One region of the Bacillus sp. JJ1127 genome, then DNA from elsewhere that is predicted to be linked to it. Evidence: riboswitches for the same ligand, from Rfam matches in the RefSeq annotation. Region 1 holds a riboswitch; each other region holds the start of a gene.
The links. Region 1 has a riboswitch for thiamine pyrophosphate ahead of V7183_RS20430 (MTH1187 family thiamine-binding protein). Riboswitches for the same ligand answer to the same signal wherever they lie in the genome.

Region 1 (4,976 bases):
ATATCTTATTATACGAAAAATAAAGGAGGTAATTTTGATGAAGAAATATTGGCACAAGTTATCGTTTTTACAGAAAAATGTATTATTAACCGTCCTTGTTATTTTAACCCTTGTTGCAAGTATGGGAGTACTCGGTTTTAATATGTTCCAAAACAACATGATGTCTTTATTTGAAAGACAATCTATTGAAACAGGGGATACTGTATTAAATGAGTTAGACAAGCAAATGATTGAAGATATTGCGAAGGACCCTGCAAGTCAAAGAGTGAAGAAAGAGAAGCTAACGGAGCAACTAGATGGGGTTACAAAAAAATTAAAAAGCGTGGGACAAGCATATGTAATGGGTCCAAAAACGAATGAAAAGGGTGAGCCGCAAATTGTTGGTTTAAGCACCAAGGTAGCAGAGTCCCTAAATGTGAAACCAGGAGATTATTTTGATATGCCTGATCGTTGGATGAACGCATACCATAAAGTAATGGATACGAAGAAGGCACAAATGACAGAAGTGTATAAAGATGATTTGGGTACATGGGTAACGATATTAGAACCAATTACTGATCAAGAAAAAAACATTATTGCAGTTGTTGCAGCTGATGTAGATGCTTCTATCGTTCCTAGTACAAAGCAAAAATTTATTATACAAGGCTTAATCTTTATTTCTATTTCATTAGTAATTGCTACTGTAATTCAATTTTTTATTGTCCGCAGTTCTTTAGCTCCGTTACAAGAGTTACGTGAAGGGTTACGTAAAGTAGGTGAGGGAGATTTAAGTATTCAATTACGAGAGCGACCAGATGATATTGGGATTATTAATACCTATTTCAATACTACAATTGAAAAATTTAAATCGATTATTGATAAAGTAAAGCAGACGGCAGAACAAGTTTCTTCTTCTTCACAAGAACTATCAGCAAGTACAGAGGAAAACAGCATGGCAGTTCAAGAGATTGCAAGCTCTATGGAAGGTTTAAATGAAGGAGCGCAGTCTCAAGAAGCTTCTGTACAAAAATGTTTACATATTGTACATGAGATGGGAAGTAAAATAGCAGAGATTACAGGTGCTGCTAAACAGGTTGCAAATGCGTCTGAAGGTATGGAGCATCATTCAGTAGAAGGAAATGAAGTCATTGATCAAATCATTAACCAAATGAACTTAATTCAAAGTGCAGTGCAAGATCTATCTTCTATTATTTATTCATTAGAAAATCGCTCAAAACAAATTAGCGACATTGTAACTGTTATCACAGGAATTTCGAATCAAACAAATTTACTTGCTTTAAACGCTTCTATTGAAGCATCTCGTGCTGGGGAAGCAGGGAGAGGATTTGCTGTTGTAGCAGACGAAGTACGTAAACTAGCAGAACAGACTGAGGCATCAGCTAAAGATATTGCTAAATTAATTGGAGAAACACAAGCAGAAACTGAAGAAGCTGTAGTTTCGATGCAAAAAGGTTCGAAAGAAGTAGAATCTGGGATTACACTTGTCCAGAGCAGTGGTGCCTTCTTCGAAAAAATCTCAAAATCGGCACAATCTGTTACGAATCAAGTTAAAGACGTTTCTAGTAATTCAAATGATATTTTCCAAAGCAGCCAAGGAATTGCTCAAGTTGTTGATGAATTGTCCCATATTGCTAAGACATATGCGAATAGTAGCAGCAATGTAGAAGAGAGTATGAAAGAGCAAGAAATGTCTGTTCAAGATATCGCGGAGTTAGCTACATCCTTAAGTTGGCTTGCTCAAGAATTACAAGAACTAATTGGTGAATTTAAAAGTTAATAGAATGTAAAAAAGGTGTGGTAAAAATCCACACCTTGTTCTTTTGTTTGTTCAATAAAATAAATCATGCTACAATGAAAACGAATTAAGAACCGGGGAGCCAATTGGCTGAGAGGATGTAAGAATACATCGACCCTCAACCTGATCTGGATAATGCCAGCGTAGGGAGTTACTTAAAGTGATGTAGCATATGTTATTTTATAATAACTTGCATACAAGGCTTTCCTACGTGATGGTAGGAAAGCCTTTTCTTTTTACAAACATATTTCGCAAGGGGGATTTTAGCATGTCACAACAGGTTACAATTTCATTTTCAGTAGTACCGCAAGCAAAAACGAAAGATTTATATGCAGTTGTTGATAAAGCGATTGAAGTCGTACAACAATCAGGCGTTCGCTATGAAGTAGGAGCGATGGAAACAACACTGGAAGGAGAATTAGACGTACTTCTTGATGTCATTAAACGTGCACAACAAGCTTGCGTCGATGCTGGTGCAGAGGAAGTTATTACTTCTATTAAAATCCATTATCGTCCAAGTACAGGTGTAACGATTGATGAAAAGGTATGGAAGTATCGTGATGAATATGAAAAACCAGAAGCGATCTAACATAACAATTACAACGATTTGGCTTATCCTTCTCATTGCTATATGGGAAGGATCGGTTTCAATATTTCAAATTGAATCGTGGATTTTACCGAAGCCTTCTGCTATTGTACAGGAACTGATTGGAATGAAGGATTTATTGCTGCCAAATACGCTGCAAACATTGCAAGAGGTTATCATCGGGTTATTTTTTGCGATTCTGCTTGGAACGAGTATTGCTATTATTATGGATGTTATTCCGCTCTTTCGCATTTTAATTAATCCGTTGCTTGTTATTTCACAAACGATTCCGATCGTGGTGCTCGCACCTTTATTTATTATTTGGTTCGGATACGGCATGTTACCAAAGGTGATGGTTGTTATTCTTGTTTGCTTCTTTCCGATTGCCCTTAGCATCGTAGAAGGTTTTCAAACGGTAGATAAAAACATGCTCAAGTTATTACAAACAATGCGTGCAACAAAGTGGCAAATCTATCAAAAGGTAAAATTCCCTGCCGTGCTTCCGTATTTTTTCTCGGGATTAAAAATTGCTGTCACATATAGTGTGATGGGGGCGATTATTGGGGAGTGGCTTGGAGCAAGTGAAGGATTAGGAGTTATGCTCACAAGAGCGACAAAATCCTTTTTAACTGCTCGTGTCTTCGGTATCGCAGCTATTATCGTCATGGTGACATTGCTCTTGTATTTTATCGTAGAGTTTATGGCAAGAATAACAGCACCATGGATATACAGAAAGGAAGACAGAAAATGAAAAAAGGCTTAAAAGTTATGCTAGCTGCACTACTCGCAGTAGGTGTCGTTGGTTGTAATCCGGCGAAGAAAGAAGAAAGTACAGATAAAGGGAAGAAAGTAACAGTTGTTTTAGACTGGTTCCCAAATACAAACCATACTGGTTTATATGTAGCAAAGACGAAAGATTATTATAAGAAGCAAGGTTTAGATGTAGAAATTATTCAACCGGGTGATAATGTATCAGCAGAGCAAATGATTGCTTCAGGAAAAGCAGATTTTGGTGTGAGTTATCAAGAAAATGTAACATCTGCACGTGTTGAGGGAATTCCAGTTGTTTCGATTGGAGCAATTATTCAACATAACACATCTGCATTTGCATCTTTGAAAAAAGATAATATTACTTCACCGAAAGATTTTGAAGGCAAGCGTTATGGAGGCTGGGGAGCACCAGCGGAAGAAGCAACATTAAAAACAATTATGGATAAACATCAAGCGGACTTTAGTAAAGTAAACAAAATTGTGCTTGGACAAACAGATTTCTTTAAATCGATTGGTCGTGACGCAGATTTTGAATGGATTTACTATGGATGGGATGGCATCGAAGCGAAGCGCCAAGGAAAAGAATTAAATACAATTATGGTAAAAGATTTAGATCCAGCACTAGATTTTTATAGCCCTGTTATTATTACAAGTGAAAAGCATGCGAAACAAGATAAAGATTTTGTGAAAAAATTTATGAGTGCCACAGCGGAAGGATATAATTTTGCGATTAAGGATCCGAAAGCAGCTGCTGATATTTTAATCAAAAACGTACCAGATATTAATAAAGATTTAGTGCAAGAGAGCCAAAAGTGGTTAAGTACAAAATATCAGGATGATGCAAAAGCATGGGGAGTACAAAAGGAAGAAGTTTGGACAAATTACATGAATTTCTTATATGATAACAAAGTTATTAAAAAGAAAATTGATGTAAAAGATGCCTTTACAAATGAATTCCTTCCAAGTGAAAAATGAGCGGATTACAAATAAAAGATGTTGTGAAGGCGTTCGATGGGAAAAATGTGTTAGAGAAGATTAGTGCTTCGATACACGAGGGTGAATTTGTTTCATTTGTAGGGCCAAGTGGTTGCGGAAAAAGTACGTTATTAAATATGATTGCGAGTGTCGAAGAGACGACTAGTGGAGAGGTAATGTATAATGACGAACTTGTCCAAAAACAAGATATCGTGAGTTATATGCCGCAACAAGATTTACTGCTTCCGTGGCGTTCAGCTTTGCAAAATATTGTGCTTCCATTGGAAATTGAGGGAAAGCCGAAGAAAGAGCGTCTTGCAGAAGGAATGGAAGCATTAAAACAATTTGGTCTGTCTGAATATGCAAATCATTATCCAGATGCATTATCTGGTGGTATGCGACAGCGGATTAGTTTCCTTCGTACTTATTTATGTGAAAAACCTATTATGCTACTTGATGAACCATTTGGAAAGTTAGATGCTTTCACAAAAATGGAAGTGCATCGTTGGCTTCTAGATTCCTGGCATCAAGAGAAACAAACGATTGTGATGGTAACGCATGACTTAGATGAAGCAATATTACTATCTGATCGGGTGTTTATTATGTCACAAAGACCAGCAGCAATTGTAGGTGAGGTGAAAGTTAACTTACCTCGTCCTCGAACGATGGATATGTTAACATCCCTTGAGCTAAAAGAAGATAAAACGGAGATTTTAAGAATATTAGCTCCTTATATGAGAAAGTAAAGAAAGCATCTGAACAGAGAGTGTTCAGATGCTTTTTATTATAGAGAAATGTTCAAAGAAAACGGAACAAAAAAGAAAGGCATTAGCGATAAAAGCTAACGCC
Region 2 (12,858 bases), on a different contig from region 1:
GATGATTCTGTAATTTGTACCTTCGCCACTACGTACATTTAATGCAGATGCATTAATGTAGTATTCACCAACGGATCCTTGTGGTTGTTGTTCTTGCTCAGGTTGTTTTGGCTGTGAAGGTGCATCTGTGCCGCCTTTAACGAACTTTACAAATTCGCTACTTACATAACCAGTTTGTCCTTGATGGTTAACTTTAAACCAACCATTTTCAACACCGGTAACGTTTAATGTTTGACCATTTAATACGCCACCGATAACACTTTGGTATGTAGCTGGACCTGTACGAACGCGAAGAGATGTTGCGTTAACAACATAAGTACCGCCAGTTTGAACAGTTACATTCCCACTTTGATATTTTGGCTCTTCTTTGTTACCTTGAATGGTATTTTCGCCGGAGCCACCTTTTGTTACATAGTCCTTGCTAATATAAGCAGCTTGTCCTGCATAGTTAATTTTAAACCAATCTTGAACTTCTCCTACAACCTGTACAACTTGTCCTTTAGGAACGGAGCCTAAAGTTGTATGAGAAGTGCTAGGACCTGTACGAACACGAAGGGAAGATACATTGACTGTATAGTTTCCACTTGCTGGTTGTACAGCTGTGTTGTTATTGTTGTTATTATTTGTAGAGCTAGCGTTTGAAGAAGCACCGGATACAAATTCGCTACTTACGTAACCAGTTTGACCATTATGGTTAATTTTAAGCCAACCATTTTCTTGGCCAATTACGTTTAATGCTTGTCCTTCATATACACGTCCTACAATGGAACTGGAATTATTTGGGCTTGTGCGAACACGTAATACATCAGCAGTAACTTTGTTGTTTCCACCTGCACTTACGCTTGTTTTTGCAGCGCCATTTTTTGACACAAATTCGCCATTAACATAACCAGTTTGACCATTATGGTTAATTTTGAACCAACCATTTTCTTCTCCAATCACGTTTAGTGCTTGTCCTTCGTAAACACGAGAGATGATATCGTGAGAAGTACTAGACCCTGCGCGAACGAGCAATACGTCAGCAGTCACTTTGTAATTTGAATTGTTTTGTGATGCGGCTTGAATAGCTTGTGCAGCAGGCTTTTGTGCATTTTGTTCAGGTGCAGCTTGAACGTTATCAAGTGTCGGGGCTGCGCCTCCTGCTACAGACACTGCCGCAAGACCAGCAAGATATTTTTTCATGTTTGTCGATTCCTTTCTGTCTGTAATATAGTGATGAAATATTTACCAACTGTTAAAAATTCTAAAAGGCATGTCGATTACTGTCAAGTCTTATAAGGGAATCCGAATATGACAAAAAGGTTACAAAACAAAATCAAGGTGTGAATTACCACCTTGATTTTCACTAGAAATCCATATATTGAAAAATGATTAGAGTGAAACTATACGCATTTAAGATAATGAGATGTCAGAAACCGAAAAACTTTGTACAAATGATTTTTGTAGTAATTTTGTGGTTGGACCAACTTGACCGTTCAAAATAGCAATTCCATCAAGATGTGTCATAGGTAAAATCTCCACGGTTGTTCCTGTAAAAAAGCACTCGTCTGCATTATAAACATCACGAATACTAAATAGTTCTTCTTGCACAGGGATTTGTAGTTTATTGGCTAAAGATAGAATATACTGACGGATAATCCCGTTTAAGATTAAATGATTGGCGGGATGCGTATAAAGAGTACCGCTTTTTACAAGAAAGAAATTAGAGTGGCTCCCTTCTGTGACGATGCCATTACGAACGAGAAGTGCTTCTTTACAACCTTTACGTTCTGCTTTTGTATAAGCTAATACATTAGGTAATAAATTTAGTGATTTAATATCACAGCGAAGCCAGCGTGCATCAGGTTCTGATATAGCGCGTATCCCATATTCAATCCATAGGGCAGGTCGTTCTTTTTTTGATATATAGGCATAGATTGTTGGGGCTACATCAAAAGAAAATGCATGTGCACGAGCTTGGACCCCACGAGATACTTGTAAGTAGACTGTTCCGTCTTCATGAAAGTTATTATTTTCGAGTAATTTGTAGAGTAATGTAATGAGTTCAGCTTTGGAGAATGGAAGTGTTAATTCGATTTCGTCCATTGAGCGATATAATCTTGTTAAATGTGGATCTAATAAGTGCAGGTTTCCTTTATAGATACGAATGACTTCATAGACGCCATCACCAAATTGTAATCCCCGTTCTTCTAACTGTATGTACGTTTGTTTTTTATTTGTATCAATAACAGTATCATTCCATAATACAAATCTTTCGTATGTCAATTTACGTCCCATCCTTTCTTAATCGTTTGAATAGTGAGTCGTGATCAAAGTAAGGGTGCTACTATATCACTTACTAAAGTAAAAAATCCTTTTGGTTGTTGTTATGTAAATTCTTTTCATGATGCTATTTGTAGGTAGCAAAAAATGTGCTGGAAATAAAAAGGGGCTAGCCTGTAAGGATCAGATGAATAAGGGCCATCAGTGAAGGTGAAAATTTTTTTATTGTATTTTGCATATACAAATTCGAAAATGAGCAATAAGAATCCTGCTTTTTACGATAAAAAAAGCAACATTCAGCATGAATGTTGCATAAGGAGGATAGCTATGTTTCATAGGGACATTGTCTTGTTAAAGGCTTGATGGATGACAAATCAGAACGTCCTTTAAAGACAATTCGTGTTACTTCCAGTAACACTAGAAAATTGTTAACAAAAGTTCCTAACATTCCCCAAAGGAAACTTTTCATAAAGTTTGAAATGAGAGACGGGGAATATATGCGACTTTGCTTATAAATTCAATTATAAAGATGTTTCATAAATTTTATGTAAATATTTAGTGAAGATTATGTAATTTTAACATCTTAGTATATAGTTCCAAATACTATGTTTAGGAAAGAGATGATGAATGAGGATGAAAAAAAGACGCCGGGATTACTCGGCGCCCTTTTTGTCTTCTTTAATAACGGTTTTTACTTCGCCAGTCTTGATTTTGTTGCTGTCAGAGAAGCGAAGTAAATCTCCCTCAATGAGTTTATCAGACATGTGCAGTTCATTTTGTGCACGGTCAATCATTGCTTGAGCTTCATCTTTTGGTACTTGTACGACCTCGCCTGTTTCGCGATTATAGAATGTATTATTTGTGTACATATATTGTTCTGTTACAAAGCTTCCATCGCGAAGAACAACGAATGATTTATAATCTGGTGAGAATACATCATGACCGAAGTGAATGTCATTGCTTGAATCAACACCAAGTAAGTTTAGAATTGTAGGTTTAATATCAATTTCACCCGTTGGTTTTGAAATTGTTTTACCTTCTTTTTGACCTGGAACATGAATAAACATTGGTGTTTTTTGTAAGTTCATATGATCAAATGTTGTAATTTCTTCTTTGCCTAAGAACTGTGCCATTGCACGGTTATGATTTTCAGAAATACCATAGTGGTCACCGTAGAATACGATAACAGAGTTATCGTAAAGACCTTCTGCTTTTAGACGTTCAATAAAGTGTTTTAACGCTTCGTCTAAATAACGAGCTGTTACTACGTAACGGTCAAATACACCATCACCAGAGTTATAAGGTTCAATGAACTTTGTTCCCTCATCGTAATCAAATGGATAATGGTTTGTTAAAGTAAGGAAACGTGTATAGAACGGTTTCTTAATATTTTTTAACATATCCACTGATTGATCAAAATACTCAATATCTTTTAAACCCCACCCTAGTTTTGTTTCAGGTGTAATTTTATAATCTAATTCGTTAAAGTAACGATCGTAACCAAGTGCAGGGTACACGATGTTACGGTTCCAGAATGTTGCGTTGTTTGCATGGAATACAGCTGTGTAATATCCTTGCTGACGCAGAATTTCTGGGGTTGCTGTATATTCATTGTTACCGTGTGTAAAGAATACAGCACCACGGTCTAATGGGTATAGCGATGTATCTACTAAGAATTCAGCATCTGAAGTTTTTCCCTGTCCAGTTTGGTGGAAGAAGTTATTAAAGTAATAACTTTCTTTTGCAAATTGGTTTAAGAATGGTGTAACTTCTTGACCATTTACAGTTGCACCAATTAAGAATGTTTGTAGTGATTCAAGAGAAACGACAATTACGTTTTTCCCTTTGGCAACGCCAAACATATTTGGATCCGGTTTACTTTGATTTGTTTTTACATAGTTTTCTGTTTCTTGTAATTTGCTACCATCAGCAAATGCTTTTTGTGAACTTGATTTTGCTTGCAAGCCAAGGTCATATACTTGGTGTGTATATAAACCTAAGTTTTTTACGAGCATAACACGGTCAAATGAACGAGTTAATAGCTCTGGGCGCTCAGTTTCTGCAAGACCTAAGTTTGCGAAGAAAATAGCAATAGTTGAAACGAAATATAAAGAACGCATTGGACGTGATACACGTTCCGTTTTTGCGAAGTCTTTCTTTTTCTTTAATAGCACGAAGAAAAGAATAATATCGGCAAATGCAACGATGATTTTGTAGTTAAGTAGTTCTTTTACACTGGATCCTAGCTGTCCAAAGTTGGATGTTTGGAAAAGGACTGGTAAAGTAACGAAGTCATTGTAGAATCCATAGAACATTACGTTACCAACAAGAATGATTGTTAAAACACAATCAATTCCAAGTGCTATATAGTTCCGTTTCTTCCCTTTTGCGAATAATGCAAGACCCACAAACAGTAATGATGTCGCTAATGGACTAATGAATAAGATAAATTCTTGCATGAAAGATTCAAGTTTTAAATCAAAGCTCGTACGTGTAATAATGTAAGTTTTCAGCCATACAGCCAAAGCAACGAACAGAGTAAAACGTACATTATGAAATTGTGATTTTAAAGATTCCTTCATCCATTCCACCCTTTCTCTATCAGGCTTGGTCGATTTTGGAGCGAAAAATGCTAAAATAAAAAATACATAGTTTTCTTTGCAATGAGTAGAGTTTTTGATATTCACCCATGTACGACTTTAACTATGCATACCCTTTTGGTTTCTTTTGTTGGTTCATAAGTATAACGTCATCTCTGTATTATACAACAAAATTCAGTTCTGAGAAACACTATAACATTTTACATCTTTTTGTATTTTTTAATTGTTACTGCCAGAGAAAACTTTAACATTGGTTTATATGCTCGTCAACTAGAAAATATAACAAAGATAAAGGGGAATGTTAAGCAGAATTCAATATTTTATATTAAGAAATATAAGTAGAAAGTATGATGTAATCCGCTAGGAAGCCATTATTATGAGGGAACATGGTTATATAAATCCATTTTAATTTTTCAATATACAAGTCGCTGCTATGCAGAATAAAACATGACCTGCACTTGTATTCTCCCTTTGTTTTCATCCTTATATGTGGTAGGAAAAGGCCCTGACGGTCAGATGCTCTCGTCCATCTAAAAAAGGGGGGATGTCGGTTTTTTAACTTGTATCTATATAGAAAATATACGAACGCTTGTTCTTTTGTTTGTTATCTGTTAAAATGAAATTCCATTGGTAAGCTATGTGTATATTTGATGAACTTTTTCTTAAATAACGAAGCTAGTTTTTTAGAAGATATATCTGTTTTTTTGATAATGAAAAAAAGTATGGGGGCTGTTTATATGGAGCGGAAATTTTCAGTCGAAGCGTTTTGGAAGAAAGTAAAACATGTAGCAAAACAAGCAGGACAGTCGGTTATTTATGCGAGTTTATTACTGTTTTATGTGTTGCAAAGGCCAGATGTTCCTAAACGGGTAAAGGCAACAATCATCGGAGCGCTTGCTTACTTTATTGCACCAATTGATGCGATTCCAGATTTTATAGCTGGGATTGGTTATACGGATGATTTAGGCGCATTAACGGCTGCATTATTGCAAGCATCTATGCATGTAAATGAAGATGTGAAGGAAAAAGCACAGATGAAATTAGCGGATTGGTTTGGTTCGGATATAGATACATCGTTTATCGATCAAAAATTAGATCAATAGGTGAGAACTGTCATAGACTGACAGTACGAACATAAGCGAGGAAGTGCACTATGCCATCAGGAAAAACACATACGAAAATAAACTTACTTTCCCTGCCGATTGTTTTGTTTATGCTTGTTTCATATGGACTAACAAATTTTGATTTTCTATTAACTTTTGGGATTGGATTTTTAATTGGTACGTTTTTTTTAACACCGGATTTAGATACTCATAGTAATGCCTATAATAAATGGGGATTACTTCGGATCTTTTGGTATCCGTATCAATGTGTGATGCCTCATCGTTCTTTTTTAACGCATACGATTGTAATAGGTGACCTTATTCGTATCTTGTATATGCTACTAGTCTTTTCTCCATTTCTATACATATTAAATGAAACAGTATTAGACGGAAAGCTAGTAGAAATGGCAAAAGAGCACGATGTATCATTAGTGACATTTGTAATGGGAGTTATTGCTGCAAGCGCACTTCATATTATAGCGGATCAATTGAATACACGTCGTAAAAGAATTATGCGAAGAAAAAAGAAAAGACGAAGAAGATAAAGCACTTGCGAATTGCGAGTGCTCTTTTAGTGTTTCAAGGTTGATTACAACGTTTAATCAAACGTTTGTTTAAGCAGAGGAAGGTTGTGGTGATAGCTTTTCTGAAAATAAATCAAACGTTTGTTTAAAAAAAGTTATTTTATTATTCATAAATAGAAAATGGATAAATAAGCAGAAATTCGGTTTAAAATAATAAAATTTTCAAAAAATATCCCCAAAAAGGAAATGATATGGTAAAGTATAAATATAGTGATATGAAAACGTTTTCCTTGGACGTTTTTTATTTTAGACTGAAAGGTATGATGACCGGATAGTCTATTGATATGATTATGAGGATTTTAAAACAGGGGATTACAGAAAGGGAGAGGGACAATGAACACATGGACGCAAGTTTACGATCCGTTCGGTAACATTTGGGTTTCCGCAGCGGTCGCACTTATTCCAATTATCTTTTTTTTCTTGGCTTTAGCAGTTTTTCGCATGAAGGGGCATGTGGCAGGATTTATTACAGTGGTATTAACAATTTTAGTTGCAATATTTGCATATAAAATGCCGTTTACAATGGCAATGGCAGCAACTGGATATGGTTTTTTATACGGGTTATGGCCAATTGCATGGATTATTATCATGTCGGTATTCTTATATAAAATTTCTGTAAAAACAGGACAGTTTGACGTAATTCGTGCATCTGTATTATCAATTACGAATGATCACCGTCTACTCGTTATCTTAATTGGCTTCTCATTTGGAGCGTTTCTGGAGGGGGCAGCAGGATTTGGTGCACCAGTAGCAATTACTGCTGCACTTCTTGCGGGTCTAGGTTTAAATCCTTTATATGCGGCTGGGCTTTGCTTAATTGCTAATACAGCACCAGTAGCATTTGGAGCGATGGGGATTCCGATTACAGTTGCGGGGCAAGTAACAGGTATTGATCCGCATAAAATCGGGCAAATGGCTGGGCATCAATTACCATTCTTATCAATGTTTGTTCCGTTCTTTATCGTATTTTTAATGGATGGCTTCAAAGGAGTAAAACAAACGTGGCCTGCATTATTTGTAGCTGGCGGTTCCTTTGCTATTACACAATTTATTACAGCAACATTTTTAGGGCCAGAGCTTCCGGATATTACATCAGCGCTTGTCAGCTTAGTATGTTTATCGTTATTCCTGAAAGTGTGGCAACCGAAAGAAATCTACCAATCTAATCAAGAAAATGCTGAAGTGGCAGCAACGACTGCATCTATGCCAAGATTAACAGCGGGAAAAGTCGTAAAGGCTTGGTCACCATTTATCATTTTAACGATTATGGTAGTTATTTGGAGTCAGAAATTCTTTAAATCTTTATTTGCTCCAGGCGGGGCTCTAGAAAGTCTTGTCTTTAAGTTTGAAATTCCAGGTTTGCACAATCTAGTAATGAAGGCAGAACCGATTGTAAATAAACCAACGCCTTATGAAGCAATATTAAAGTTGGATGTTATATCGGCGACTGGAACAGCAATTTTAATTGCTTGTATTATTTCAATATTTGTGTTGAAAATGAGTGCAAAACAAGCAGCTGAAACGTTTAAAGAAACCTTACAAGAATTAAAGATGCCGATTTTATCTATCGGTCTTGTATTAGGATTTGCATTTATTGCAAACTATTCTGGTTTATCATCGACACTAGCATTAGCATTGGCGGCAACAGGTGGATTATTCCCATTCTTCTCACCATTCCTTGGCTGGCTAGGCGTATTCCTAACAGGATCGGATACATCAGCAAACGCATTATTCTCTAATCTACAGGCAATTACAGCGCAACAAGTTGGTGTAAAAGAAGTATTGCTTGTTGCGGCTAATACAACAGGTGGTGTAACGGGTAAAATGATTTCTCCGCAATCGATTGCGATTGCGTGTGCAGCAGTAGGACTTGCTGGAAAAGAATCTGACTTATTCCGATTTACATTAAAGCATAGTCTATTCTTTGTAACCATTGTTGGTATTATGACATATGTACAAGCTTATTATTTAACGTGGATGATACCGTAAGCAATAGTCATCAATTTAACACAAACAAGCCAGGTGCTGAAAGCACCTGGCTTGTTTCATAACCCTAACTCGATGGTTACGCACGGCATGAGAGACTATTCATCCCCGATTAAGGTTTCAATTTATCAACTGTTCGAGAAGGCATATCGACTAGCAGACAAAAAACGATATGTAAAAATACAATTCATTTATTTGTATTTTTCTGATTATCGTGTATGATGGGAAAGTATTGAAAATTAAATCAGTGATAAACTAGGGGTGCTTAAGTGATGCTTAGGCTGAGAGAGAAGTGCGATAACTTCTTAACCCTTTGGACCTGATCTGGCTCGTACCAGCGTAGGGAAGTTAACGGCTTTACATAACAATGTCTTTATGAGCCAGGTCCTTGTTTTACTATGGACCTGGCTTTTTTATTTGGTATGCGCTGGCCACAAGTTTTGTTCTCGTCCTTGTCACAAGAAAAGCGGAACCGATCATTACGATTGGGTGAAGTGCAAATCAAGATACTTGAAACTAATTAGGAGCCGACTCGCGGTTCTGAGCAAAGAAGGTTTCTTGAAATGATAAAGGGGAGGAAACACAAATTATGAAGCAATCTGTTTCAGCTGAGCAAATTGAATTGAAGTCGAGTTTACCAGGGAGTAAGAAAGTCTATGTTGATGGACTACGTGAAGGTATGAAAGTACCAATGCGTGAAATTGAGCAAAGTGAAACAAACGGTGTACCAAATCCACCGATTCGTGTATATGATACGAGCGGTCCATACACAGATCATGCGTACAAAGTTGAGCTAGAAAAAGGAATTCCAGCGCCGCGCCATGCTTGGATTGTTGAGCGCGGGGATGTGGAAGCGTATGAAGGGCGCGAAATGAAACCAGAAGATGATGGTGTGAAGGCAGCATCTCAGCATACACCAGTCTTCCCGCAAATGGATCGCAAGCCGCTTAGGGCAAAGAAAGGTGCAAATGTAACACAAATGCACTATGCACGTAACGGTATTATTACGTCTGAGATGGAGTATGTTGCGATTCGGGAAGGGATGGAACCAGAATTTGTTCGTAAGGAGATTGCTGAAGGACGCGCGATCTTGCCAGCAAACATTAACCACCCAGAAGCAGAACCGATGATTATTGGACGCAATTTCCATGTGAAAGTTAATGCGAATATCGGAAACTCTGCTGTATCTTCTTCTATTGCGGAAGAAGTAGAAAAGATGACTTGGGCAACACGCTGGGGTGCGGATACTATTATGGATTTATCAACGGGAAAAAATATTCATACAACGCGTGAATGGATTATTCGTAACGCGCCTGTACCAGTTGGAACAGTGCCAATTTATCAGGCGTTAGAAAAGGTAAATGGGATTGCTGAAGATTTAACGTGGGAAGTATATCGTGATACGTTAATTGAACAAGCAGAGCAAGGCGTGGATTACTTTACAATTCATGCTGGTGTACTACTTCGTTACATTCCAATGACAGCAAAGCGTATGACAGGGATTGTTTCACGGGGCGGCTCGATTATGGCGCAGTGGTGTTTATACCATCATAAAGAAAACTTCCTATATACTCACTTTGAAGAAATTTGTGAAATTATGAAACAATACGATGTTTCCTTCTCTCTTGGAGATGGATTACGTCCGGGTTCGATTGCAGATGCAAATGATGAAGCACAATTCTCTGAGCTTGAAACACTTGGTGAGTTAACAAAAATTGCTTGGAAGCATGATGTGCAAGTAATGATTGAGGGACCAGGACATGTACCGATGCATTTAATTAAAGAGAATATGGAGAAAGAAATTGATATTTGCCAAGGTGCACCGTTCTATACACTCGGACCTTTAACAACAGATATCGCACCAGGATATGACCATATTACCTCTGCAATTGGTGCAGCAATGATCGGCTGGTTTGGTACTGCAATGCTTTGCTATGTAACGCCGAAAGAGCATTTAGGATTACCAAACAAGGATGATGTTCGCGAAGGAGTTATTACGTATAAAATTGCAGCTCATGCAGCTGATCTTGCAAAAGGGCATAAAACAGCGCAACAACGTGATGATGCACTTTCAAAAGCTCGCTTTGAATTCCGTTGGCGCGATCAATTTAACTTATCTTTAGATCCTGAACGTGCAATGGATTTCCACGATGAAACATTACCAGCAGAAGGAGCAAAAACAGCTCATTTCTGTTCCATGTGTGGTCCGAAGTTCTGCAGTATGAGAATTTCACACGATATTCGTGAATATGCAAAAGAAAATGATTTAGAAACAACGGAAGCAATGGAAAAAGGTATGGAGGAGAAAGCTAGAGAATTTAAAGAAGCTGGTAGTCACTTATATCGATAAATAGAGTATACGATTTTGAACACCTCTTTACTTCATTGATCACATGTACTTAACTTAAATATAGAAGCCCCCTTCGCTAAGACGGTAGCAGAGGGGGCTATTATTATTTCTCCTTTAAGAACGTTCGATCTTTTAAGAATAAATTCCAGAAGAAGATAAAGCCTGGAAGCAAGATTGCGATACCAATCGCATAGAGAATAAGCAAGGCGTAAAAAGTTTCTTTCGTTGTAAAACTTGTAGATACAGTGACATCTGGATAAATGATATATGGTAGATGTGCAACGCCATAAGCGTAGCTTGCAAATGCATATTGTGCAACAACTGCTAAAACAGCGATTCGCGGCCAGCCGAGTGAATCGTATTTTTTATTTGTCCACCAAAGGGAAGAGTATCCGATGACAAATAAAATAATGGAGACTGTAAACCAAGGAAATTGTTTAATTAATCCTTGCATGAGCCAGTGCGTTTCTGGGTCCATAACAACAAGGGCGATAATTGCTGTAACGAGTGTTGCTGGACCGAGTATGATGGCATTACGTCTATAAAGACGATACGTATCCTCTGAGCGTTGTTCTCTTGCAAAATCAGCTAAAAAAAGAGAGGACAGGAATAGCTCAGAAGTTAATCCGAATAACATATAACAATAAATTACAGGGCTTGAAAGAAGCTTTCCGTATAATAGAGCTTCTTTGCCTCCAGAAGTCGTAATATAGGCGCCTTCTGTTACGGGTAAAACCGTAATTAGCAAGGCGGGAATTAAAAGTCCAGTAATACCAGAAATAACGCGCATGGTATGTTCATATTTTGGTACGGAATAGGCAAACACCATAAATGTACTACGAATGGCGACGAGAACTAAAATTAATGTCACAGGTACGAACATGACCGTTGCAAGGGTGAAAGTCGCTTTTGGAAAGAAACCAAGAAATGCAACAACAACAAAAACAAGGAACGTATTAGTGACTTCCCAAGTGGGTGATAAGTAACGGTTGGCAAGCTTTCCAGCAAGTGTTGGAAGCTTGGCGTATACCATGCCCCAAAAACCAGCTCCGAAGTCAATGGAGCCTAACATGCTATATACGAAGATAAGAGCCCATAAGATGATAATCGCAATACTTGCTTCATGCACGAGAATCTCCTCCTTGCTGCTTTAAATCATTTTGTAATGGATGTCTTCTAAAGAATGTCCGTAGTACGAAAATCGTTAAAGCGCCTAGTCCAATATACAAAATGACGAATACTACAAATAAAGGTCCGACAAAATCAGCGCGTGTGGCCGAATCGATTGTGCGCTGCATTCCATAAATTGTCCAAGGTTGACGACCGCTACAACTGAAAATCCATCCGCATTCAATACCGAACATCATAATCGGTCCACATGCAGCAGTTCCCCATAGTAGCCACTTCGGCAATTCTGCTCCTTTTTTTCGATAAATAAAGTACCAATAGAGAAGAGCAATTGTTGCAACAGCAAAGGTAAATGTGGCTGTACCGACCATTAAATCAAAGAATGTGTGGGTATAAAATGGTGGCCATGTTTCTTGTGGAAATGCATTTAACCCTGTTACAACGGTGTTAGGGTCTAATCCAACTAGTAAGCTGAGCATATTGGGAATTTCCAGGGCATAGTTTAATTCATGGGTTACAGGATCCACCAATCCACCAATCGCTAGAGAAGCGTGGGATTTCGTATCAAATAATGCCTCCGCTGCCGCTAATTTTTCTGGAGAATGCTCATGTAAAGCAATTGCGGATTCATGGCCGGAGATCCACATCGTTGCACCAGTAATAAATGTGACGACAAGCCCTAAAAATAATCCTTTTTTATGATAAGCAATTTCCCGTGCGCTTGTATTTCGTTTTAATAATTTAAATCCAGCGATAGAAGCGATGACAGCCGCTCCGGTTGCATAAGCAGTGATTACAACGTGAAAGGAGCTTGTGAAAAAGCTCGGATTAAAGAATGCTTTCCA
Region 3 (14,460 bases), on a different contig from region 1:
GATGCTTGTAAAAGCAACGAAATACGAGAAGTCGACTGCGAATAAAGGAAATACAAGTAATAAGGGAGATAGTGGTAATAAGCCAGTACAAAACACAGCAACGAATGTTCCAAATGGTTATTCTCAAAATGATATCCAGTTGATGGCGAATGCTGTTTATGGTGAATCCCGTGGTGAACCATATATAGGACAAGTTGCGGTAGCGGCGGTTATTTTGAATCGTGTCACAAGTGCGTCGTTCCCTAATACTGTTTCAGGTGTAATTTTTGAACCGCGTGCTTTCACTGCGGTAGCGGATGGACAAATATATTTAACACCAAACGAAACGGCGAAAAAAGCTGTATTAGATGCGATAAATGGCTGGGATCCGACAGGAAATGCAATTTATTATTTCAATCCGGATACTGCAACGAGTAAATGGATTTGGAGTCGTCCACAAATCAAAAAAATTGGTAAACATATTTTCTGTAAATAGAGCGGAGGTGGAAACATGTTACGAGGTATTGTAATTGTATTGTTAACAATCGGTGTAGTTGGAACGGGATATTGGGGGTATAAAGAGCATCAAGAGAAAAACGCAGTCCTCATTCGAGCAGAAAACAGCTATCAGCGTGCATTTCATGACTTAGCATATGAGGTTGATTTATTACACGATAAAATCGGAACAACACTTGCGATGAATTCACGGACATCTTTATCACCTGCACTAGCAGATGTATGGCGTTTAACATCAGAAGCTCGGTCTAATGTAGGGCAATTACCTTTAACATTAATGCCATTTAATAAAACGGAAGAATTTCTGGCGAATATTGGAGATTTTAGTTATCGCACCGCAATTCGTGATTTAGAGAAGGAACCATTAAACGATCAAGAATATAAAACACTACAAACTTTATATTCAAATGCAGAAAATATTCAAGACGAACTTCGAAAAGTACAGCATCTTGCTTTGAAAAATAATTTGCGCTGGATGGATGTAGAACTAGCTCTTGCATCAGACAAGACTCCAGCAGATAACACAATTATTGATGGACTTAAAACAGTTGAAAAGAACGTAACATCATACGCTTCAAAAGATTTTGGACCGACATTTACGAGTATGCAAAAAAGTACAAAAGGCGGATTTCAGGCAGAAGGTAAGGCCATTTCAAAAGATGAAGCAGCGGAAATCGCAAAATCATTTTTGAATTTAAAAGGAAATGAAAAAATAGAGGTTGAGAAAAGTGGAAAAGGCGCGAAAGAAGCCTTTTATAGTGTAAAGATTCAAGATCCAGCCACAAAAAGTGAATCCTATATGGATATTACGGGAAAAGGCGGGTATCCAATTTGGGTGATGAATAACCGTGAAATTAAGGAACAAAAAATTAGTCTAAATGATGCTGGAAGTAAAGGACTAGCTTTTTTAAAAGACCATAAGTTTAAGAATATGGAACTATACGATAGTTCCCAATATGACAACATTGGTGTATTTACGTACGTTGTAAATGAAAATAATGTGCGTATTTATCCAGAAGCAATTCAAATGAAGATTGCTTTAGATGATGGATCAATTGTTGGCTTTTCCGCAAAAGAGTATTTAGCATCACATCAAAAACGAACCATCCCAACTGCAAAATTAACCGCAGCTGATGCAAGGAAGAAAATCAATCCAGATGTGAAAGTGATGGAAGAACGTAAAGCGATTGTTGTAAATGATAATCATAAAGAAGTATTATGCTATGAATTTATTGGAACATTGGGAAAAGATACTTACCAAATCTTTATTAATGCAAATGATGGTACTGAAGAAAAAGTCAAAAAGATGCAGTCCGTCGAAAAGATTTATGATTAAACATCAATGAAAAAGTGGTGAGAATGATGAAAATCCTTATATATATGCTGATGATTTGTTTTGCTATTACGGGGTGTAGTGTAAGTAAAAAAGAGAATGCTCACGAAAAACCAGAACAAAAAAATGTATCCATGAGAAATGTTAGCTATACACAGGGTACAACAAAACCGAACGAAAAAGTGGCAGATCATTTAGCTTCATTAGCGTCTAGTATACCAGGTGTAAACAACGCAACAGCAGTAGTTATTGGAAAATATGCAGTGGTAGGTATTGATGTAAAAGCGAAATTAGATCGCTCTCGCGTAGAGTCAATAAAATATTCTGTTGCTGAAAGTTTAAAACATGATCCAAATGGTGCAAATGCGGTTGTGGTTGCAGACGTTGACACGTATGAACGATTAAAGCAAATGGGCAATCAAATTAAACATGGCAAAGCAGGCGAGGGAATTCTTGATGAACTTGCGGCAATCGTTGGCCGTGTTATGCCACAAGTACCGAATGATATAATAGAAAACAGAGAACCAAATCCGATTAAACAAAGTGATAAACAGTTACCAAAAGATGAGAAAAATGAGTTAAGAAAAGAACAAGAAGATCAATCAAACAATAACCTGAAAAGATAATTCAAATCCCGTACTATAAAAGTGCGGGATTTTTTTATGTGTTTGTTAAATATATAATATTCAATTTATTGATTAGGAAATATATGGTTTAATAATAATGGGAGGGACAACTTGAATTATGAAAAATAAAAGCGCATTCATATTATGTAGTTTTTGTTTATTTTTAAGTATGACAGCGTGTGATCAGAAGAAACAAGAAAAGAAACACACTGTAACTTCTTCAACTGTGACAGAAAAAAAGAAAAATGAAACAATTGATGGAAGTCTTTTCTCACAAATAAATGAAGGAATGACCTACAACGAAGTAAAAGAATTAATAGGAATTGAAGGAGATTTACTCATAGACGAAGGAGATAAAGACTCAGCAAATCACAAACAAACCTTCGCCTGGAAAGGAAGTGCTCCTAAATCATTTGCTGAGATTACTTTTTTGGATGGAAAGGTTCGGTCTAAATTACAGCAGGGTTTAATTTAGTATTAGGAAGAATGGGGAGATAGAAATGAGTTTACATACAGGGGAAATTAAAATTGTTCCTTATAAGGAACAATATAAAGAAATAATAGAAACATTTACTTTACCTAGTGAACAAGTTCAGTTCACGTCGAAACCAAGTGAGTTGCTTGAAAAGGCAAAGAAAGATCCAACTAGAAATGTAGTTGTTATTTTAGATAATGAAGTACCTGTTGGTATTTTTGCACTTCAAACTGGTGAAAGAATCGGAGAGTATACGAATAATCATGATGCATTACTCTTAGTTTCTTTTTCAATCAACTACGAAAAGCAAGGAAAAGGTTATGCAAAAAAGGCATTAGAATTATTAAAGGCTTTTGTATCGTACTATTTTCCGACGAAAAACGAAATTGTACTTGCTGTAAATGAACGGAATATTCCAGCACAAAAATTATATTTAAAAGTAGGATTTGAGGATAGAGGTCAAAGAAGAATGGGACCAATTGGAAGACAACTCGTTTTATATTTACCGGTGTAAAAGTAAATAATGTAATAAAAAGCTTACTTCTGAAAAAATTTCATGCGGTAAGCTTTTTCATTTGTTACGATATAGAGTGGAATATTACTTTTTATAGATAGAAAAATGAGACAGAAATGAAGGAATTAATGAATGAATCAAGTAAGAAAATGGAACTTTATTGGGGGCCGGGTGATAAAAACTGGGATTGCAGTTTTTCTTACAGTGCTAGTTTGTGACTTTTTTAAAATCCCAACAATTTTTGCTGTTATTACAGCAATTGTAACAATTGAGCCGACCGCAACAGACTCGATTAAAAAAGGATTAATTCGTTTCCCAGCTTCAACAATTGGATCAGCTTATGCGATGACTTTTACATTTTTATTTGGTCATCAAGCACTTTCTTATGCATTAGCAGCTATGTTTACGATTGTAACGTGTCAGAAGCTAAAATTATATGCAGGTACATTAGTTGCCACTTTGACAGCTGTAGCTATGATTCCAATTACAGTTAATCACTATTTTGCAGCTTTTTTAGTTCGATTAGCGACGACTTCAACAGGAATTATCGTTTCTACCTTAGTAAATTTCTTTATTTTACCTCCCCATTACGGGAAAACAATTATAGGTTGTAAAAATGAATTGTTTTTGAAAACAGCAAATATTATGGAAGAATGGTTAAACCAAGTTATGCAAGGAGAACAGATAAAAAAGGAAATAGCTCATAGCATTTCAAAATTAACTTTACTTTTACATAGGGCCGTTCAATTTGTTCAATATGAACAGAAGGATTGGAAATACCATCGCCATACGAAAAATGAAATGCATAGTTTTCTATCTGTTCAAAAACAACTCCATATACTTCAGCAAATTATTTATCATCTTGATAATCTAACACATGCACCTATAGTGGAATGTAAATGGTCACAAAAAGAAAAAGAAACATTGCATAGCGCCATTGTGTCAATGATTAGTATATTGCGTAATCATTGTTCTGAAATCGATTATAGGCATTATCAACTTATAGATGAATTAGATCAGCAATTTTGGGGTCATAAGAGCGATTTAGCAGAGCATAAACCACATAACTATCATCATCATTTTTCTAGCGAATCGATTATTTTGTTTGAGGTGCTATCTATTCATGATATGTTGGAAGAATTAGAACGAGTACGTGAGAAATATGAAAAAGAAACAACGAATATAACGATGTAATTCGTATAATGCTCTGGTATTTTAAAGGGACAAGAGTCTATGTTGAAGAAGAATAGATATGTATATAATAGGTTTGGTAATTAGATTTAATAAAAATGAGGGATAACATAATGACTATTTATATTGCACTATTAAGGGGAATAAATGTAGGTGGACATAAATTAATTAAAATGGCGGAACTGAAAAAGGTTTTTGAAAAGTTAGACTTACATAAGGTTCGAACATATATTCAAAGTGGGAATGTAGTTTTTGAATCTGAAGAAGGAGTAGACCTTTTGCGTCAACGAATTGAACATGAAATTGAAGAAGTTTTTGGTTTTGCGGTTCCTGTTATGTTAAGAACGAGTCAAGATATGAAACAAGTTATCAAAAACTGTCCATATGAGACGAATGCATTGTTAGAAGGTGAAAGTCTACACGTCGCTTTTTTGGCTGAAGAGCTTTCTGCCGAAGAAGTTAAGCAACTATTTCGTTTTAAAAATGAAGTAGAGGATTGTTATATTGAAGGTAAAGAAGTATATTTGTTTTTCAAGAAGAGTATTCGAAATTCTAAACTAACAAACCAGTTTCAAAAAATTAGTACCCCAGCAACGTTGCGGAACTGGAGAACCGTAAACAAACTGAGCGCAATGGCAGAAGAAATCCTATCGTAAACAAAAGGATTATTAAACTCCTTACAAGTGAAGTCTTGTTTTTCTCTAAAATAAAGAGAGAAACAAGGCTTTTTGCATACATAGTATTCTTATTGATATCTTTTAGAAACAATGAATTCTACAAATAGAATGACAAGAAATGAAGAGCAAAACGCAATAAATAAAGAGAAGTTATGAATGTTATGAAGGGAATAGAAAACAGAAAATCCTTCTGTAAAAATTAATAAAATAAACATAATACCAATTAGAATAAAATAACCTATTTTGAAACTAATTTGGTTTAGAAAATAACCGAGGATGAAAGAGACCCCAAATATGGTTCCCCTAGAATTATTCCTTCGGTTATAAGGGTATTGCTCACTGTAAAATGAAGCACATTAATAAAAAAGATTTTATCTGGATTGAATGTAAAAGTTTGAGTCTGCATATATTGGGTAGGGATGTCAGATTAAATTAGGGGGTATCTATGTCTATACTTCTAAAAGCGGGTGCAGACGCTGGAAATAATGGTCTGAAATTAATGGTGAAAGGACAAAAGCCAATTTATATTCCAAGTATTTATTCGCTATACGTTGGAGAATCAACAGGTTTATTGGATGAAGTGGATATACCAATATCTGAATTAGAAAATCACATTGATGTAACCATTAGTTCTCCATCTTTAATGCTAAACAACGTACGTTACATTGTTGGGCAAAAAGTTATTCAAGATCAATTAAAAGGGACAGAAATGGAAAAGAAATCTAATAAGTCAACAGATGAATTGATGATTCTTACAATTTTATCAGGTTTAGCAATTAGTGCTATGCGTCATAATCCGAATTCGAATCGTATCAATATTCGTTATGATTTATCAGTTGCTCTTCCAATGCAGATTATTACACAAGAAATAGCAGCAGAAAATGCGCAACGTTATATGGGAACTCATAAGATTGTTTTTCATTATCCAAATGGAAGAGATGTCACAATAAACGTCTCGGTTGAATTTTGTAAGTGCCTACCTGAAGGAGCATCTGGTACTTGGGGGATTGTGTATGATGAGGAAGGAAATGTTTTAAAGCACAAAGTTGAAAAAGAAAACGATATAATTTCTGAGATAGATTTCGTTGACAAAACATTATTATCTTTTGATATAGGTGCGGGTACAACTGAGGAGGTTGTTTCATATGGAGTGAATTTCAGGCCGCAATTGAGTAAAGGGTTGGCCTATGGAGTCAAAGAAACTTTATTGCAAATCATTACAAGATGGAACAGAAAGTATCCGACAAAAGCGATAGATAGTATTACAGAGTTTAATCAAATTTATTTAAATGAGAATCATCCTAGAAATCCTTTATTAGTAGAAGAGTCACAACAGGCACTTCTAAGTTTAGCGGCACGGGTTGCGACAGATATCATCAATAAGATTGACGATATGAAAGATGATCCATACGTATTTATTTATGGTGGGGGAGCAGTCATCATTAAAAATAGCTTGCAATCGATTTTAAAACAAAAAGGAAGGTTGAAAAATGTAACTTTTGTAGAAAACCCACTGTTCACAAATGCACGTGGATTATTAGTATACACTTGTTCTCCAAGGTATAGGGAACATAAACAAAAAGAATTACGAATTTAACATTAAGTTAGTTGGTGTAAGCATGCGGCGTAAACGATATAAACGATATAAACGTGGTGATAGAGTAAAAATATATATAAATCACTCGGTACCTCCAGAAATGATTGCTTGGTTGAATAAACAATCGAATGTAACAAGCTTCTTTTTTTACGGTGTACAGCAATTGTTTAAACAGGTCGGAGATGTTGATGTATCGAAAACTTTACCGAACAGCCATGTTTTTTCTTTATATGTTGAACATGCATCTACGTTAAAATTTGAAGTCAGTCCTTGTAAAAAAGTAATGATGGAAAAACAAGAACTTGCGAGATGTATGGAAAAGGAGCCTTGGGAATATATTGATCAAATAGACTGTCCTTTTTTTTAAACATGTAAAAATATACTTAATGCCACCGCTATACATATGAAGCTAGCGGTGGCATTTTAAGTATAGTTGTTCAATCTATTTGTATAGAATGAAATTCACCTCATTAGCAAAGAAGATTAAATTGTGGTTACAGCCAAGTAGAAAACAACTGTAGGAATTGAGTCGTCTTATTCAAGCTGATAAAATAAAACCAATCGTTAGTCATATTGTTCAGTGTAATGAACAAAAAAGTAGAGAAGCGCACAAATTAAGTGAGGGTCAGCATACATAAGGAAAGTTAGAAGGTGAAAGTCTACACGTCGCTTTTTTGGCTGAAGATCTTTCTGACGAAGAAGTTGAGCAACTACTTCGTTTTAAAAATGAAGTAGAGGACTATCATATTGAAGGGAAAGAAGTATATTTGTTTTTCAAGAGGAGTATTCGAAATTCTAAACTAACAAATCAATTTCAAAAATTTCGTACCCTAGCAACATTGCGTAACTGGAGAACCGTAAACAAACTGAGCGCAATGGCAGAAGAAATCCTATCGTAAACAAAAGAACTATTAAACTCCTTACAAATGAAGCCTTGTTTTTCTCTAAAATAAAGAGAGAAACAAGGCTTTTTTGCATGAATAGTATTCTTATTGGTATCTTCTAGAAACAATGAATTCTACAAATGGAATAACAAGGAATGAAGAGCAAAACGTAATAAATAAAGGGAAATTATGAATGTTATTAAGTGAATGAAGCATAGAAAATTCTTCTGTCCAAATTAGTAAAACAAACATAATGCCGATTAAAACAAAATAGCCAACCTTGAAACTTTTATATGTAATTTGCTGTCCCATTTCATCTTGACTTTCTTCGGATATGCCGTTTGGATCTCCCCATGTAATATGGTTTAGGAAGTAACTGAGGAGTAAAGACACTCCAAAAATTGTCCCACCCAAGATTTCTCCTTCGGTTATGTATTTATAGGTTCCGTGCATAAGCAGCCCGATTAACGGTAGTAAGGTAATTATGAGAACAATTTTCTTTCGATTCATTTTTTCACCCCTCCTTAAGTGTAGAAAAGTCTTTGCATGCAATAGTATAAACATGGAAATATAGGGTGTCAAATGTATTTTACACGAATAAAAGCGGTAATTATACGTAGTGTGGATGTAAGTATAATTACCACTTTATTATTTTACAGGTTATAATCTTTGAACAACAAAAGTGATCGCATTTGTTTTTAATTGAATGGATTTTTCATTCCGGATGATGTTATATGATAAATTTTTTACTTCTATGTGTATTTCTCGCCATCCTTTATAAATATCTTTAAGTATATTCATCATTATTTCAGTAGGAAGATTTACTTCTATTAATGCATCTAGTTCTTCGTTTGTTTCTATATCAATTTCTTGAATATTAGAATTCACAATCAGACAATTGATGCCGTTATGTTTAGTTCCATTTTTTATGGATAAGAGTACTTTTTCAAAGGCCTCTTTTGAGTGAACATGTTCTAAGCTGGATACTGCAATAATGTAATCATAGCTTTCAGGTTGAATATCATAATTTTCAATTTCTACTTTGATTGTTTCGATTGCATCAAAGACATGATATTCCTTGCTGTTTGTTTTTAATTTTGTTAATGCGGAATCCAGTAAATCGACACATGTAACTTTACCGCCACCATCGATTATCTTTTGAGCGATTGGAATACTATTTCTTCCTACGCCAGAACCAAGATCAAGTACTTTTATTTGATCTTGACCTTCAAAATAATTCATCATCTCCATTACTGTTTTTACAGGTTGATGAAGCCAAGAGCCAGCTTCGAATAATTTGTATTGGTCATAACAAAGATCGTGATATTTTTTTTCTTCTTGTCTAATGTGCTCAATTCGATTCATTTTGTTCACCTACAGTTTCCTATGATTAAATAAACTAATAAGTTAGACACAGTCTTTGACTCTTGTTTTTATTCAGTGTACAAATTTTTGGAAAAATGATGTTTATTCATTTTAGTGAAGACATTTCCTTAATTTAGACACTGATACTGCATTCTAATTGTTCTAGCGATTTTTTCTTTCTATCAAATGGACTTATATACAATTCGATAAAAATTGTAATAAACCTTTCGATTCAGAAAAGTTAGGCATCAACGGTGGAATCAAAAAGTACCCCTTAGTATTATATAAATCTATTTTAATTTTTCGACATCTAAATTCTTGCTATGTAGAATAAAAAGTAACCTCCGCTCGTTTGTTCTTTCTGTTTTTTACTTCGCATGTGGCAGAAAAAGGGCTTGACCGCTTCTATGAATGGCCAGATCCTCTCTCCCATCTAAAAAGAGGGGGTGTATGTCGGTATAGATTTACTATTAATAAATCGGACGGTCCTCATTTGCTTATTTATGTAATAGGTATTGAAAAATTAGTGTCATGATCAGATTTCTGAAAGTAAGTAACGTAGCACTTCAAATACAAGTTAAATAAATTTGTTAATAACATAACTAAAAACACAAGGACTTGCGAATACAAATCCTTGTGTTTTTAAGATTGTAACTGATAGATTATAGATCGTAAATTTTCATCTCGTATACATTTTCGGACATTCATCACCAGTTGGTTCATAAAAACAATGTCTTTTAAATTGTCCTGCAAATGGCTGATTATACCACTCTGGTGGACAACTGCCTGTCGGACGGAAATACCAAAGGGACCATCTTGCCGGCCAGCGCCATTCACCTTGTAAGACGCGTCTTGCTATGTCTTTTTCTGACTCACGAGCACGTTGGTAAAAATATCCATACTGCACTGCTTCAAATCCACCTGGGCTTTGATACACTGCATCATGTACAGTACGTATTTGTTTGAAATCTAAGCAATCACAGTATACACGGTTTACTACAACGCAACCGACAAGTTGTTCGCCTTGTGGTCCTTCACCTTCAGCCTCCGCACGAATTAAACGTGCTAACAAATCAACATCACTTTCAGTGTAGGGAATAAGAGGCATACGTGTACCACCTTTCTGGAAGTATTATAGTAAAGTTTATGTAAGGAAAATAAACTTAGTGCTTTTACAAGTTTATTTTTAAAGAAAAGGAGAACAATAAATAAAAAGTATTAGCATTTCTATTTTCATTAGATCTATTTCATTCGATTGTTTTATAAAACTATTTATTTTAAAAATTAGCTAATGCAATACCACAAATAGAATACTATGATGGAGATATGGGGAATTAATAGGTTCACACCAAGAGAATTGAGGGGAATAACATGGAAATAAAAGTCGTTTTAACAGGGTATGGAGCGGTGAGTAAAGAACTTGTACGTTTAGTGTATGAGAAATCATTTACTTTAAAAGAAAGGTATCATATCGAATTTTTAATAGTAGGGATTGTTGGGCGGGATGTATCTATTTATGATGGTAACGGTTTACACCTAGAACAACTTCTTACTTTTGGAATAGGCACGAATGCGTTAGGAAATTATGCAGTATATGATCCGAAGGCAAAAGCGGAAATGATATGGAATGGTAATGTACTAATTGAGGCAACGCCTACTAACTTACAAAATGGCGAACCTGCAAAGTATTACATCCAAAAAGCAATCCAACATGAAATGGATGTTGTATGCATTTCGAAGGGTGCACTTGTTACAAATTGGAAAGAAATAAAAGAAAAAGCAAAGTCGAAAAATGTGCGTATTCGTTATAGCGGTGCGACTGCCGCAGCATTACCTACATTAGATATTGGACAATTTAGCCTAGCAGGATGCCAAATTGAAAAGATAGAAGGCATACTGAATGGGACAACGAATTATATCCTTACAAAAATGGATGAAAAAAATATAATTTTTCAACAAGCATTGCAAGAAGCAAAGGAACAAGGAATTGCTGAAACGAATCCTACATTAGACATAAATGGTATGGACAGCGCTTGTAAACTATTATTATTGGCAAATAGCTTGTTACAAACAGAATATTCACTGGATGATATATTTGTAAAAGGAATAGAACATATTACAAAGCAAGATATCCAAAAAGCAAAGGAAAAGAACAAATCTCTAAAATTAATAGCTACAGCATATAAAGATAGTTCTGGAATTGTTAAATTAAAAGTAGGTCCATGCGAATTGAATCAAGGTCATCCGCTTGCTAATGTCAATGGAACAGAAAAAGGAGTCACCTTCCATACAGATACGATGGGTAAAGTTACTTCCATTGGAGGTGCATCAAATCCAAGAGGGGCAGCTGCTGCGGCGTTGAAAGATTTGATTAATTTGTATCGAAAAGATATGTGATAAAAAAGAAGATCAGTTTTTAATAAAATGAGAATCACAACGAAAAATATTGACAAATAATTATTTTTGTGTTATGATTAATTATTTGTTAATTGACGTATTTTCCTCTAGCGTGATACATTTTAGTAAGAGCAATAACTTCACTAATCTATGTATCGAGGAGGAAATGTAACATGAAAATAGAAAATGGACTGTCAGTTTTAGAATTGAAAATCCAAGGATTTGAATTAAATCCAACATTACTTTGGGATGAAAAAGCAGCTATATTAGTCGATACTGGTATGCCAGGACAATTAAAGCAAATTCATGATGCAATGAATGATGTTGGTGTTCCCTTTGAACAGTTAAAAGCAATTATTTTAACTCATCAAGATATAGACCATATTGGAAGTCTTCCTGAAATACAACAGAAAGCAGATCAATCTATTGAAGTGTATGCACATGAACTAGATAAGCCATATATTGAAGGGCAATTGCATTTAATGAAAACAGATCCAAGTAAAATGAGTAAAGATCAGTGGGAAGCACTTCCAGAAGTTATGCAATTCCTATATAAAAATCCTCCTAAAGCAAAAGTAAATCAAATATTAAAAGATGGACAAAGATTGCCCTTTGTTGGAGGCATTGAAGTCATTCATACACCAGGGCATACGCCGGGACATATTAGTTTATATAGTGAAAAGCATAAAACATTAATCACAGGTGACGCTATGGTATATGTTGGTGGAAATTTAAACGGGCCTGTTCCGCGAACAACACCAGATATGAAAACAGCTACAGAATCGCTTAGAAGATTTTTAGAATTTGATATTGAGAGAGTGATTTGTTATCACGGCGGTGTTTGTGATTTGAATGTGAAGGAACAGATTGAAAAATTAGTAGGACTAAATAACTGATACTTCTATACTCATATATTTGACTGTTTTCTGAATTGTGCTATGATGAATATCAAAACTACATAGTTATTATCTATCCGCTAGGGGTGCCTATATAGGCTGAGATCAAAGAGTACTTTTGAGACCCTTGGGACCTGATCTGGCTCATACCAGCGTAGGGAAGTGGAAGTGACAGAAAATGATATTTATAATGTCCAAACCACTTTTTTTACTTGTCTAAAGAAAGTGGTTTTTATATTGATCATTTCTATACTGAGTACCTATATTAAGAGAAATTTCATTTAGATTTGGACTAAGTAGTTGAATCGTTAGTAATTGACTAATAAGAAATTTTATACATATTCATCGGAGGGATTTAAATGTCATTTTCACAGCTATTACGTAAAGAAGTTCATCCAATTTGGGAAGCAAGTTTCCAGCATCCATTTGTAAAAAAATTAGGGGAAGGAACGTTAGATTTATCTAGTTTCCGCTATTATGTATTACAAGATTCATATTATTTAAGTCATTTTGCTAGAGTACAAACGTTAGGAGCGGCAAAAGCTATTGAATTAGAAACAACAGCTCGTATGGCGCATCATGCACAAAATACATATCAAGCTGAATTATCACTGCATGAGAATTTTGCAAAAAAATTAGGAATCACTGAAGAAGAAAAGGCTTCTTTTGTTCCAGCGCCAACTGCTTATGCGTACACATCACACATGTATCGTGCTGCTTATGAAGGGCATTTAGGAGACATTATTGCAGCAATTTTACCATGTTATTGGCTTTATTATGAAATTGGTGAACGCTTGAAAGAATGTAAGCCTGAAGAACCGATTTATCGAGAATGGATTGCAGCATATGGATCGGATTGGTTCCGTACTTTAGTGGAAGAACAAATCGCACGATTAGATAGGATTGCTGCGACAGTAACAGAAGCCGATCGTAAGCGTATGAAACAACACTTTGTTATTAGTAGTCAATATGAATACTCGTTTTGGGAAATGGCTTATACATTAGAAAAGTGGCCAGTGAATGAAAAAGCAGAAGATGTAACTCTATAAGTCGGAATAGTTATAATCAGATATGAATAAAAAGAGGTATCATTCTTTAAGATAATTTGAAAATCCCGCTAATCCATAAATAGCGGGATTTGTCATTTCTGTATACAAATGTAGTTATCTATTGTCAATTATAGTTTTGTTTTTTTGTTTACTTTTGATGTAAGCAGGATTAAGATGTCTTTTAGGAATAGTAGTATTAAGCTATGAAACATGCCTTTGTATTGTGATTATTTAGAAGTGAGGAATGCTAGAAAAACAACAACATTTGCTTTACGATATAGAAGCTAAAAAATTGAAAGGGATGAGAAATTATGAAGAAACTTGATGTACTGTTAATGCTGCTCAGCTGCTTGTTTCCAATTGCGGGTTTTATGAAGCAAATCCCTTTAGAATTGTCATTGTTTATCGGGGGATTATTATTTTTCACTAGTTTCGGAAGTTACTATGCAAAACGAATGCATTCACGAATATGTAGTTGGTTAGCTTATGCGGCATTTATCACACTCCTTATGGCAATTTGGAATCAATACGTAACAACTAGCTCGTTACTAGCAAATGCAAAAATTGCAGCATGTATTGCTTTGATTCCATTCGTGTTCCGATTCCGTACATATGCAATTACTTTAGGTTTACTTGCATTATGGGGAGCTTTACTATGGGATATAAAACAAATCCAATCATTAGCAGTTCTTGGGCGTATTATGAACTTACTGACTACAGAACGATTGTATCTACTTATACTAGTAGTAGGCTTTATACTTGGTGGATTGCTTGCATACGCACTAAATCGTAACAATAGTAATGAAAAACAAGGAACAACAAATCTATTCAAACAAAAAAAGAAACGAATTAAGCCTACATTTAAGATTCGTATTCCGAGTTTGCCGAGATTAAAAGTTAAGATGTTAAAATTCGGCGGGAAATCTGCTAAATCAAAAGAAATACGTACGTATGAACCAAA

Region 2: another riboswitch for thiamine pyrophosphate. It lies ahead of thiC (phosphomethylpyrimidine synthase ThiC); the one in region 1 lies ahead of V7183_RS20430 (MTH1187 family thiamine-binding protein).
Region 3: another riboswitch for thiamine pyrophosphate. It lies ahead of tenA (thiaminase II); the one in region 1 lies ahead of V7183_RS20430 (MTH1187 family thiamine-binding protein).

What each region holds. Positions count from the first base shown of each region.
Region 1 covers NZ_JBALQK010000228.1:292-5,267, reverse strand. The annotation lists gene V7183_RS20435 (methyl-accepting chemotaxis protein) at 38-1,777, shown strand; TPP riboswitch at 1,861-1,962, shown strand; gene V7183_RS20430 (MTH1187 family thiamine-binding protein) at 2,064-2,384, shown strand; gene V7183_RS20425 (ABC transporter permease) at 2,356-3,132, shown strand; gene V7183_RS20420 (ABC transporter substrate-binding protein) at 3,129-4,127, shown strand; gene V7183_RS20415 (ABC transporter ATP-binding protein) at 4,124-4,873, shown strand.
Region 2 covers NZ_JBALQK010000131.1:939-13,796, forward strand. The annotation lists gene V7183_RS13460 (C40 family peptidase) at 1-1,182, opposite strand, end outside; gene V7183_RS13465 (D-amino-acid transaminase) at 1,393-2,277, opposite strand; gene V7183_RS13470 (LTA synthase family protein) at 2,916-4,844, opposite strand; gene V7183_RS13475 (YkvA family protein) at 5,600-5,965, shown strand; gene V7183_RS13480 (metal-binding protein) at 6,016-6,510, shown strand; gene V7183_RS13485 (lactate permease LctP family transporter) at 6,883-8,538, shown strand; TPP riboswitch at 8,783-8,898, shown strand; gene thiC (phosphomethylpyrimidine synthase ThiC) at 9,125-10,885, shown strand; gene V7183_RS13495 (cytochrome d ubiquinol oxidase subunit II) at 10,989-12,014, opposite strand; gene V7183_RS13500 (cytochrome ubiquinol oxidase subunit I) at 12,007-12,858, opposite strand, start outside.
Region 3 covers NZ_JBALQK010000211.1:7,635-22,094, reverse strand. The annotation lists gene sleB (spore cortex-lytic enzyme) at 1-475, shown strand, start outside; gene ypeB (germination protein YpeB) at 491-1,831, shown strand; gene V7183_RS19415 (YhcN/YlaJ family sporulation lipoprotein) at 1,858-2,454, shown strand; gene V7183_RS19410 (hypothetical protein) at 2,573-2,929, shown strand; gene V7183_RS19405 (GNAT family N-acetyltransferase) at 2,955-3,443, shown strand; gene V7183_RS19400 (aromatic acid exporter family protein) at 3,576-4,637, shown strand; gene V7183_RS19395 (DUF1697 domain-containing protein) at 4,748-5,290, shown strand; gene V7183_RS19390 (ParM/StbA family protein) at 5,757-6,908, shown strand; gene V7183_RS19385 (hypothetical protein) at 6,931-7,275, shown strand; partial or broken gene V7183_RS19380 (DUF1697 domain-containing protein) at 7,553-7,807, shown strand; gene V7183_RS19375 (hypothetical protein) at 7,898-8,302, opposite strand; gene V7183_RS19370 (class I SAM-dependent methyltransferase) at 8,453-9,157, opposite strand; gene V7183_RS19365 (cell wall hydrolase) at 9,837-10,265, opposite strand; gene V7183_RS19360 (homoserine dehydrogenase) at 10,529-11,554, shown strand; gene V7183_RS19355 (MBL fold metallo-hydrolase) at 11,728-12,450, shown strand; TPP riboswitch at 12,523-12,628, shown strand; gene tenA (thiaminase II) at 12,810-13,499, shown strand; gene V7183_RS19345 (DUF3959 family protein) at 13,811-14,460, shown strand, end outside.